DNA from 4 places in the Kluyvera ascorbata genome. Region 4 is predicted to be linked to each of the others. Evidence: predicted binding sites of a transcription regulator. Region 4 holds the regulator's gene; each other region holds the start of a gene.

Region 1 (2,207 bases), 200 kb from region 4:
TTCCTGCAGGCGTTTGCCCACTTCTTCGTTGATGACGCGCGGCGTGAGCAGGTGGATAGCGTCACGTACTTCGGTTACTTCCGAGAACATCACGGTTGCGCCGCAGCGCACTAGCAGGTCAGACGCGTAGCCTACCGCCGGGTTTGCCGTCACGCCGGAGAACGCATCGCTGCCGCCGCACTGCATACCGACGACCAGTTCAGAGGCCGGGCAGGTTTCGCGCTGGCGCTTGTTGAGTTTTTCCAGGTGACGTTCGGCCACCTGCAAAATGTCGTCGACCATTGAGCGAAAACCAACATGCTGTTCATCTTGCAAACGTACGATGCTGGCGCTGTCGACCGGGATGCTCTGTACATCTTCGGTACCTTGAAGCAGGCGCTCTGGCTGTAATTTTTCACAGCCGAGGCCCACAATCATCACTTCGCCGCCAAAGTTAGGGTTCAGGGCGATGTTGTGAATGGTGCGAATGGGCACGATGGCCGCCGGGGCGTTGATCGCCACACCGCAGCCGTACAGGTGATTGAGGCCAACCACGCCGTCGACGTTGGGGTATTTGGGCAGCAGATCGCGTTCAATAATTTTGACCACATAATCCACCACGCCCGCCACGCAGTGTACGCTGGTTGAAATACCCAGCAGGTTTTTGGTGCCCACGCTGCCGTCGGCGTTGCGGTAACCTTCGAAGGTATAGCCCTCCAGCGGTGGCAGCGGCTCTGGCACTCGGGTTGCCAGCGGTAAGGTATTCAGCGGCGGTGCCTTTGGCAGAATAACCATGGACTCATCAATCCAGCTCCCTTTAACGATGTCGCGAACGGCGTAACCGATGACCTCGCCGTAGCGGATAATTTCGCCATTGTGGGGAATATCCACCAGGGCCACTTTATGCCCTTGAGGAATATGCTCAATTAATTCCAGACCATCAGGAAAGCGGGTTCCTGCTTTTAATCCATTATCGTTAACAATAATCGCGACATTGTCTGTATCGTGCACTTTAATATAAAAGGCAGTCGGCGATTCTTGTCTGATTTCGATGTTAGCCATTGTCCAGCATTCTCCAGCCAGTGGGTAAAATAATAAATGTTATAAGTGTCAGGTTATTCAATGTGGAAAATAAGAACACTTTGATTATGGAATAAAGCATGTCAGGTGTTGGAATCTAAAAATGTGATAAAGATCACCTATTGTCGTCATGCCTTGTGGCGCAAGGGTATCAAAAATTGAAATTGTGCATCAGCGCCCAGTGTTATGTGCATATGAATAACTAAAAGATTTTATAAGGCTATCAAATTGTGTTTTTGCACAATGTATGGCTATCGTTTCCTGATTATACTGAATCTCGATTTCATGGCGTATTATCGATTTATTAAGATTGCCAGTTATCAATAAATAATCAGCGAAATAGACCTTAATAATAAAAATATAATTAAGGTTCTCTGTGCCCGAGGATAATAAAATGATACACGATACAGCTGATGTTTCTGGATCAACAAAAGGAATGCATACCCGTTATTTAATTCTTTTAGTTATTTTCATTGTTACGGCCGTTAACTATGCGGACCGCGCCACGCTCTCCATCGCCGGTACGTCGGTGGCAAAAGAGCTAGGTCTGAGCGCGGTCGAAATGGGGTACATCTTCTCTGCGTTCGGTTGGGCTTATTTGCTCATGCAGATCCCCGGTGGTTGGTTACTGGATAAATTTGGTTCGAAGAAAGTCTATACCTATAGTCTGTTCTTCTGGTCGCTGTTTACTTTCCTGCAGGGCTTTGTTGGCTTCTTCCCACTGGCATGGGCGGGTGTCTCAATGTTCTTCATGCGCTTTATGCTGGGCTTCTCTGAAGCGCCTTCCTTCCCGGCTAACGCCCGTATCGTAGCGGCCTGGTTCCCGACCAAAGAGCGCGGCACGGCGTCCGCTATCTTTAACTCCGCGCAGTACTTCTCTTTAGCGCTGTTCTCGCCACTGTTGGGCTGGTTAACCTTCGCCTGGGGCTGGGAGCACGTCTTTACCGTGATGGGTGTGATTGGTTTCGTGTTGACCGGGATGTGGGTGAAGTTCGTCCATAACCCAACCGACCATCCGCGCATGTCCAAAGATGAGCTGAAGTTCATTGCGGATAACGGTGCCGTGGTCGATATGGACCATAAAAAGCCGGGCAGCGATGCGGCAAAAGGTCCGAAGCTGGATTACATCAAGCAGTTGCTGAGCAGCC
Region 2 (2,207 bases), 1.3 Mb from region 4:
GTTCGGCCCGGTAGTCGTCTCCTGCACCATCAGTACGTTGGTCGTCCTGGTAGTGGTGAGCTGGAGCTCTCACCTGGTTCACGGTGAGCGTAAAGTGGTTGGTCGTGATGGAGCGGATAAATAATGCTGCACTATATCTGGTGGTCTTTACCGCTAACTTTGGTTGTCTTTTTTGCCGCCCGTAAGCTTGCCACACGCTTTAAAATGCCGCTGCTCAACCCGCTGCTGGTGTCGATGGTGGTGATTATTCCGTTCCTGCTGCTGACCGGTATTCCGTACGATCATTACTTTAAAGGCAGCGAAGTGCTGAACGACCTGTTGCAGCCTGCGGTGGTCGCTCTTGCTTATCCGCTGTATGAACAGCTGCACCAGATCCGCGCCCGCTGGAAATCTATCATCACTATCTGCTTTGTCGGCAGCGCGGTGGCGATGATTACCGGTACCTCGGTGGCATTGATGATGGGGGCTTCGCCACAGATTGCCGCCTCTATTCTGCCGAAATCCGTGACCACGCCGATTGCAATGGCGGTCAGCGGCAGTATCGGCGGTATCCCGGCGATTAGCGCCGTGTGCGTGATTTACGTCGGTATTCTCGGTGCGGTGTTTGGCCACACCTTGCTGAACCTGATGCGGATTACCACCAAAGCCTCGCGCGGGCTGTCAATGGGGACCGCGTCGCACGCTCTCGGTACCGCACGCTGTGCTGAGATGGATTATCAGGAAGGGGCGTTTAGTTCGCTGGCGTTGGTTATCTGCGGCATCATTACCTCGCTGATTGCGCCATTCCTGTTCCCGATTATTCTGTCGGTGATGGGATAAAACGAGACAAATCACACATTTTTAACTGATGTTACACACGTTGCATTAACAATGAGATATTGATCACTAATTGGGGCGTCCGCGCCCCGTACACTACGATCCCATTACATTGTTATGAGGCACATCGCCATGCATCCACGTTTTCAATCTGCTTTTTCGCAACTGGCGGCAGATCTGCAGACCGCTATCGCTCCCCTGCTAGCCGATCCGCACTTCCCTGCTCTGCTGAGCGCCGAGCAGGTCTCTTCGCTGCAAGCAGCGACGGGGCTGGACGAAGACGCGCTCGCTTTTGCCCTCCTGCCGCTGGCCGCCGCCTGTGCTCGTGCAGATCTGTCTCACTTTAACGTCGGTGCTATCGCCCGCGGCGTGAGCGGAACCTGGTACTTTGGCGGCAACATGGAGTTCCTCGGCGCCACCATGCAGCAAACCGTGCATGCCGAGCAGAGCGCCATCAGCCATGCCTGGCTGCGCGGCGAAAAAGCCCTACAGGCTATCACCGTCAACTACACGCCGTGCGGCCACTGTCGTCAGTTTATGAATGAACTGAACAGCGGGCTGGCGCTGCGAATCAATCTGCCGGGTCGTCAGCCGCATACGCTGAAAGACTACCTGCCGGATGCGTTTGGACCAAAAGATCTCGATATCAAAACCTTACTGATGGACGAGCAGGATCACGGTTATCCGCTCGAAGGCGATGCGCTGGCGCAGGCCGCCATTCAGGCTGCCAACCATAGCCATACGCCATACAGCAAAGCGCCTTCCGGCGTAGCGTTGGAACTGCGCGACGGTACTATTTTCAGCGGCAGCTATGCGGAAAATGCCGCGTTCAACCCGACGTTGCCACCGTTGCAGGGTGCCCTGAACCTCCTGAGCCTGAACGGCTACGACTACCCGGATATCCAGCGCGCCATTCTGGCCGAACGCGCCGACGCACCGCTGATTCAGTGGGATGCCACCGCCGCTACGCTGAAAGCGCTGGGCTGCCACAATATCGATCGCGTGCTGTTGGGCTAACGATATAGCCCGGAGGAGGCGTGAACACGCCGACTCCGGGGTGACTCGCTTCCCTGTCCCGGCGGCGCTTCGCTTGGCCGGGCTACCAGACACCGGTTAATTTCCCCGCAATTAAACGATGGTTTCTTGCTCTTGTCCGACGGGTAAAGTAGCCTGATGTCTCCCTCGTCCACTATTGAGTCAAGTTCATGTTAAAGCGTGTGTTATACAGCCTGTTAGTCCTGTTCGGCCTGCTGCTGTTGACCGTGCTGGGTCTTGACCGTTGGATGAGCTGGAAAACGTCGCCCTATATTTACGATGAGCTGCAGGATCTCCCCTACCGACAGGTAGGCGTGGTGCTCGGTACCGCCAAGTACTACCGCACGGGCGTGATT
Region 3 (2,207 bases), 2.0 Mb from region 4:
ACCAACAGGATGCCGTGCGAATAGCCAATGACAGCGCCTACGGGCTTTCATCCGCCGTCTACAGTCGGGATACCGCCCGCGCGTGGAACGTGGCGCAGGCTTTACAAACCGGGATTTGTCACATCAATGGCCCTACGGTACACGATGAAGCCCAAATGCCGTTTGGCGGCACCAAAGATTCTGGATACGGACGCTTTGGTGGTCGAGCGGGGATACATGAATTTACGGAACTGCGCTGGGTGACAATGCAGACGCAGCCGCGAAAGCTGCCGTTCTAGTGAATTTTTAGCATTCGTGACATGCCACTCGCCCTTTCGCAAAGCCAATAAACCGTGTCACGCGGTTTATTGGCCGGCAGCCTACACTAATCCAGCAACACTTTGCCCTGTAAATAGGTTCGCGCGACGCCGCTCATCAACACTCGCTCTCCCACCCATTCACAGCGGATATCACCGCCCCGCGCAGAAACCTGCCGCGCCAACATCTGCGTTTTAGCCAATTTTTCACCCCAGTATGGGATTAGCATGGTATGCGCAGAACCGGTGACCGGATCTTCCCACACAGCTTCTCCCGGAGAGAAAAATCGGCTGACAAAATCGTATTCACCGTCGCCTGGTGCCGTCACGGAGACCTTATGTTCGCCAGGGATCATCGCGCTGATATTCGGTTTCAGCGCTTCAACTTGCTGGCGGCTCTCAAGCTCGATAACCCAAGCACGACCTTTGCGTGCATTCACATAGTGGCTCAGGCCAAGCGCTTGCAGCATGTCTGCTGGCGGCACGGCGTCGTGGGTTGGGCAGGCTGGGAAATCCAGCGTCAGCCATGCTTCGCGTCGAGAGACGGTTAGGCGCCCGGAGAGCGTCTCGAAGTGAACGCGTTCATCGGGATAGTGAAGGTGCTGAAAGACAACATGCGCGCTAGCAAGCGTGGCATGACCACAAAGATTGACTTCATTTTGGGTTGTAAACCAGCGCAGGGAGAAACCGCTGCGTTGTTTCACGATAAACGCCGTTTCCGATTGATTATGTTGCTGGGCCATTCTCAATAGCGTTTCATCGGGTAGCCAGTCATCCAGCAGGCAGACCGCCGCCGCGTTGCCGCCAAAAGCCCGGTCGCTGAAGGCATCAACCATATAAAAATCAATCTCGTGCATGCGTATTCCCTCGTCATCGGTGCGTCATAGCAAACTGACACAAAAAATTAACATCGACAAGTCTCTTTGTTTTTGCAAAAGGTGACAACGTCACACAAATATAATAATGAGAGGTATGTCACAAAACGATTGTATTTGCCGCATTATTCGCTTTAAGATCGTACGTCTCTTCTTTTTTCTAACGCTCCCGGTGCATTTTTATGACAACAAACACGGTCTCTCGTCGGATCGCGTGGCTTCGGGTAGTCACGCTGGCTATCGCTGCTTTTATCTTCAATACCACTGAATTTGTGCCGGTTGGCCTGCTGTCTGATATAGCCAGCAGCTTCGGTATGGAAACGGCGCAGGTGGGCATTATGCTGACCATCTACGCCTGGGTCGTGGCGCTGATGTCACTGCCTTTTATGCTGCTCACTAGCCAGATTGAACGCCGTAAGCTGTTGATTGGGCTATTTGTCTTATTCATTGCCAGCCACGTGCTGTCGTTCCTTGCGTGGAACTTTACCGTGCTGGTTATCAGCCGTATCGGTATTGCCTTTGCCCACGCGGTGTTCTGGTCAATTACCGCCTCTTTAGCCATTCGCATGGCTCCCGCCGGTAAACGCGCTCAGGCGCTGAGCCTGCTGGCCACCGGTACGGCGCTGGCGATGGTATTTGGGATCCCGCTTGGCCGTATCGTGGGCCAGTACTTCGGTTGGCGAACCACCTTCTTTGCCATTGGCGTGGGTGCGTTGATAACCATGCTGGCGCTGATAAAACTGCTGCCGCGCCTGCCAAGCGAACACTCCGGTTCACTGAAAAGCCTGCCGTTGCTGTTCCGTCGCCCGGCGCTGGTGAGCATCTATCTGCTTACCGTGGTAGTGGTGACCGCGCATTATACCGCCTACAGCTATATTGAACCGTTTGTGCAGACCGTCGCCGGGTTGAGCGGCAACTTTGCGACCATTCTGCTGCTGGTGCTCGGCGGTGCGGGGATTATTGGCAGCGTGATTTTTGGCAAACTGGGCAATCAGCACGCATCGGGGTTAATCAGCAGCGCAATCGGCTTGCTGCT
Region 4 (2,207 bases):
AGGTCGGAACTAGCATCAAGACCAGGTAGCCCGGACGAGGTGCGCAAGCACCGACGCCGGGAATGTCCCCGGCGTCACTGCGTTCGGCCGGGCTACGTCTAGCATGCAATCAGCCTTCAATCACTTCGTAAGAGTGAGTGATATTGACCGCTTTTTCGAGCATCAGCGCAACTGAGCAGTATTTCTCAGCAGACAGATCGACCGCACGCGATACCGCCGCATCCTTCAGCGCTTTACCGGTGACGATAAAGTGCAGGTTGATGTGCGTAAACAGACGCGGGGCCTCCTCACGGCGCTCAGAAGTGAGCTTCACTTCGCAGTCGGTCACGTCATTGCGACCTTTTTGCAGGATAGAGACGACGTCAATCGCACTGCAACCACCGGCGGCCATCAGCACGACTTCCATCGGGCTCGGCGCTTTATCGCCGGAGTTACCGTCCATCAAAATTTGGTGGCCAGAAGCAGACTCACCGAGGAAGGTTAACCCTTCAACCCATTTCACACGTGCTTGCATAATATTTAACTCCCAGGTTGCAATTTTCTTCTCAGATTACGCGCACATAACAATTCTCGCAATGGAAGGCGATCGCCGTCATGCTGAAGCGAGACACCAGGAGACACACGGCTAAAGCTATGCTAAAACAGTCGGGATGCTACGGTAATACATAAACGTACTGCATGTATGCAGAGGACATCACATTACAGGCTGCGACCCTATTCGACAGCCGACTTCCCAGGTAACGGGAAGGATACTATTGCAACCAGTGGCTGCAATGTTTTTGCCGCTGGGAAGAGCTTATAACAGAGGATAACCGCGCATGGTGCTTGGCAAACCGCAAACAGACCCTACTCTCGAATGGTTCTTGTCTCATTGCCATATTCATAAGTACCCATCGAAGAGCACGCTGATTCACCAGGGTGAAAAAGCAGAGACGCTGTATTACATCGTAAAAGGCTCAGTGGCTGTACTCATCAAGGATGAAGAAGGCAAAGAGATGATCCTCTCTTACCTTAACCAGGGCGACTTTATCGGTGAGCTGGGCCTGTTCGAAGAAGGCCAGGAACGCAGCGCATGGGTACGAGCAAAAACCGCTTGTGAAGTTGCTGAAATCTCTTATAAAAAATTCCGTCAGCTGATCCAGGTTAACCCGGACATTCTGATGCGTCTCTCTTCTCAGATGGCGCGTCGTCTGCAGGTCACCTCTGAAAAAGTTGGTAACCTGGCCTTCCTGGACGTAACCGGTCGTATCGCTCAGACCCTGCTGAACCTGGCTAAACAGCCGGACGCTATGACCCACCCGGACGGTATGCAGATCAAAATCACCCGTCAGGAAATTGGTCAGATCGTTGGCTGCTCCCGTGAAACCGTGGGCCGTATTCTGAAAATGCTGGAAGATCAGAACCTGATCTCCGCGCACGGCAAAACCATTGTCGTCTACGGAACCCGCTAATCCAGCCCAAAATGGCGTATTGTAAAAGCAATACGCCATTTTTGTTTTTCCCCCTATGTGGCGCAGGCTGATTTACCACCCCGAAGTCAACTATGCACTGCGGCAAACGCTGGTGTTATGCCTGCCGGTTGCCATCGGGCTTCTGTTCGGCCATCTCCAGCAGGGTCTGCTGTTTTCATTGGTGCCTGCCTGCTGCAATATCGCCGGCCTCGATACCCCACATAAGCGCTTCTTTAAACGCCTGATTATCGGTGGCTGTCTGTTTGCCGGATGTAGCCTTGCCGTACAGCTGCTGTTGGCGCGCGATATCCCCTTACCGCTGATTCTCACCGGGCTGGCGCTGCTGCTGGGCGTCACGGCGGAAATCAGCGCGCTGCACGGGCGGTTACTGCCCGCCTCGCTGATTGCTTCTATCTTCACCTTAAGCCTGGCGGGCAATATGCCCATCTGGGAGCCGCTACTGCTCTACGCGTTCGGCACGCTGTGGTATGGGCTGTTTAACTGGTGGTGGTTCTGGATATGGCGCGAGCAGCCGCTGAGGGAATCGCTGAGCCTGCTCTACCGACAGCTCGCCGAGTACTGCGAAGCCAAATATAGCCTGTTGACCCAGCACACTGACCCGAGCACCGCGCTGCCGCCGCTGCTCACTCGTCAACAGAAGGTGGTGGATCTCATCTCTCAGTGCTACCAGCAACTGCATATGCTCGCCGCGAATCAGCACAACGACTATAAGCGCCTGCTGCGCGCCTTCCAGGT

What was found. Region 4 encodes CRP, which controls carbon source genes, mostly activating them, when cyclic AMP is high. Its sites were predicted from a motif close to ATGTGANNNNNNTCACAT; they were not measured.
Region 1: the regulator CRP is predicted to act here: its motif matches at 1,163-1,180, upstream of garD (galactarate dehydratase).
Region 2: the regulator CRP is predicted to act here: its motif matches at 871-888, upstream of cdd (cytidine deaminase).
Region 3: the regulator CRP is predicted to act here: its motif matches at 1,260-1,277, upstream of MY052_RS11410 (sugar transporter).

The regions. Positions count from the first base shown of each region.
Region 1 is NZ_CP096201.1:605,305-607,511, forward strand. Features, by position in the region: gene garD (galactarate dehydratase) at 1-1,041, opposite strand, end outside; gene MY052_RS02910 (MFS transporter) at 1,454-2,207, shown strand, end outside.
Region 2 is NZ_CP096201.1:1,716,474-1,718,680, reverse strand. Features, by position in the region: gene MY052_RS08105 (CidA/LrgA family protein) at 1-124, shown strand, start outside; gene MY052_RS08100 (CidB/LrgB family autolysis modulator) at 124-819, shown strand; gene cdd (cytidine deaminase) at 949-1,833, shown strand; gene sanA (outer membrane permeability protein SanA) at 2,022-2,207, shown strand, end outside.
Region 3 is NZ_CP096201.1:2,414,981-2,417,187, reverse strand. Features, by position in the region: gene MY052_RS11420 (aldehyde dehydrogenase) at 1-278, shown strand, start outside; gene MY052_RS11415 (PhzF family phenazine biosynthesis protein) at 365-1,153, opposite strand; gene MY052_RS11410 (sugar transporter) at 1,354-2,207, shown strand, end outside.
Region 4 is NZ_CP096201.1:408,506-410,712, reverse strand. Features, by position in the region: gene MY052_RS01840 (phosphoribulokinase) at 1-13, shown strand, start outside; gene MY052_RS01835 (OsmC family protein) at 110-514, opposite strand; gene crp (cAMP-activated global transcriptional regulator CRP) at 819-1,451, shown strand; gene MY052_RS01825 (YccS/YhfK family putative transporter) at 1,507-2,207, shown strand, end outside.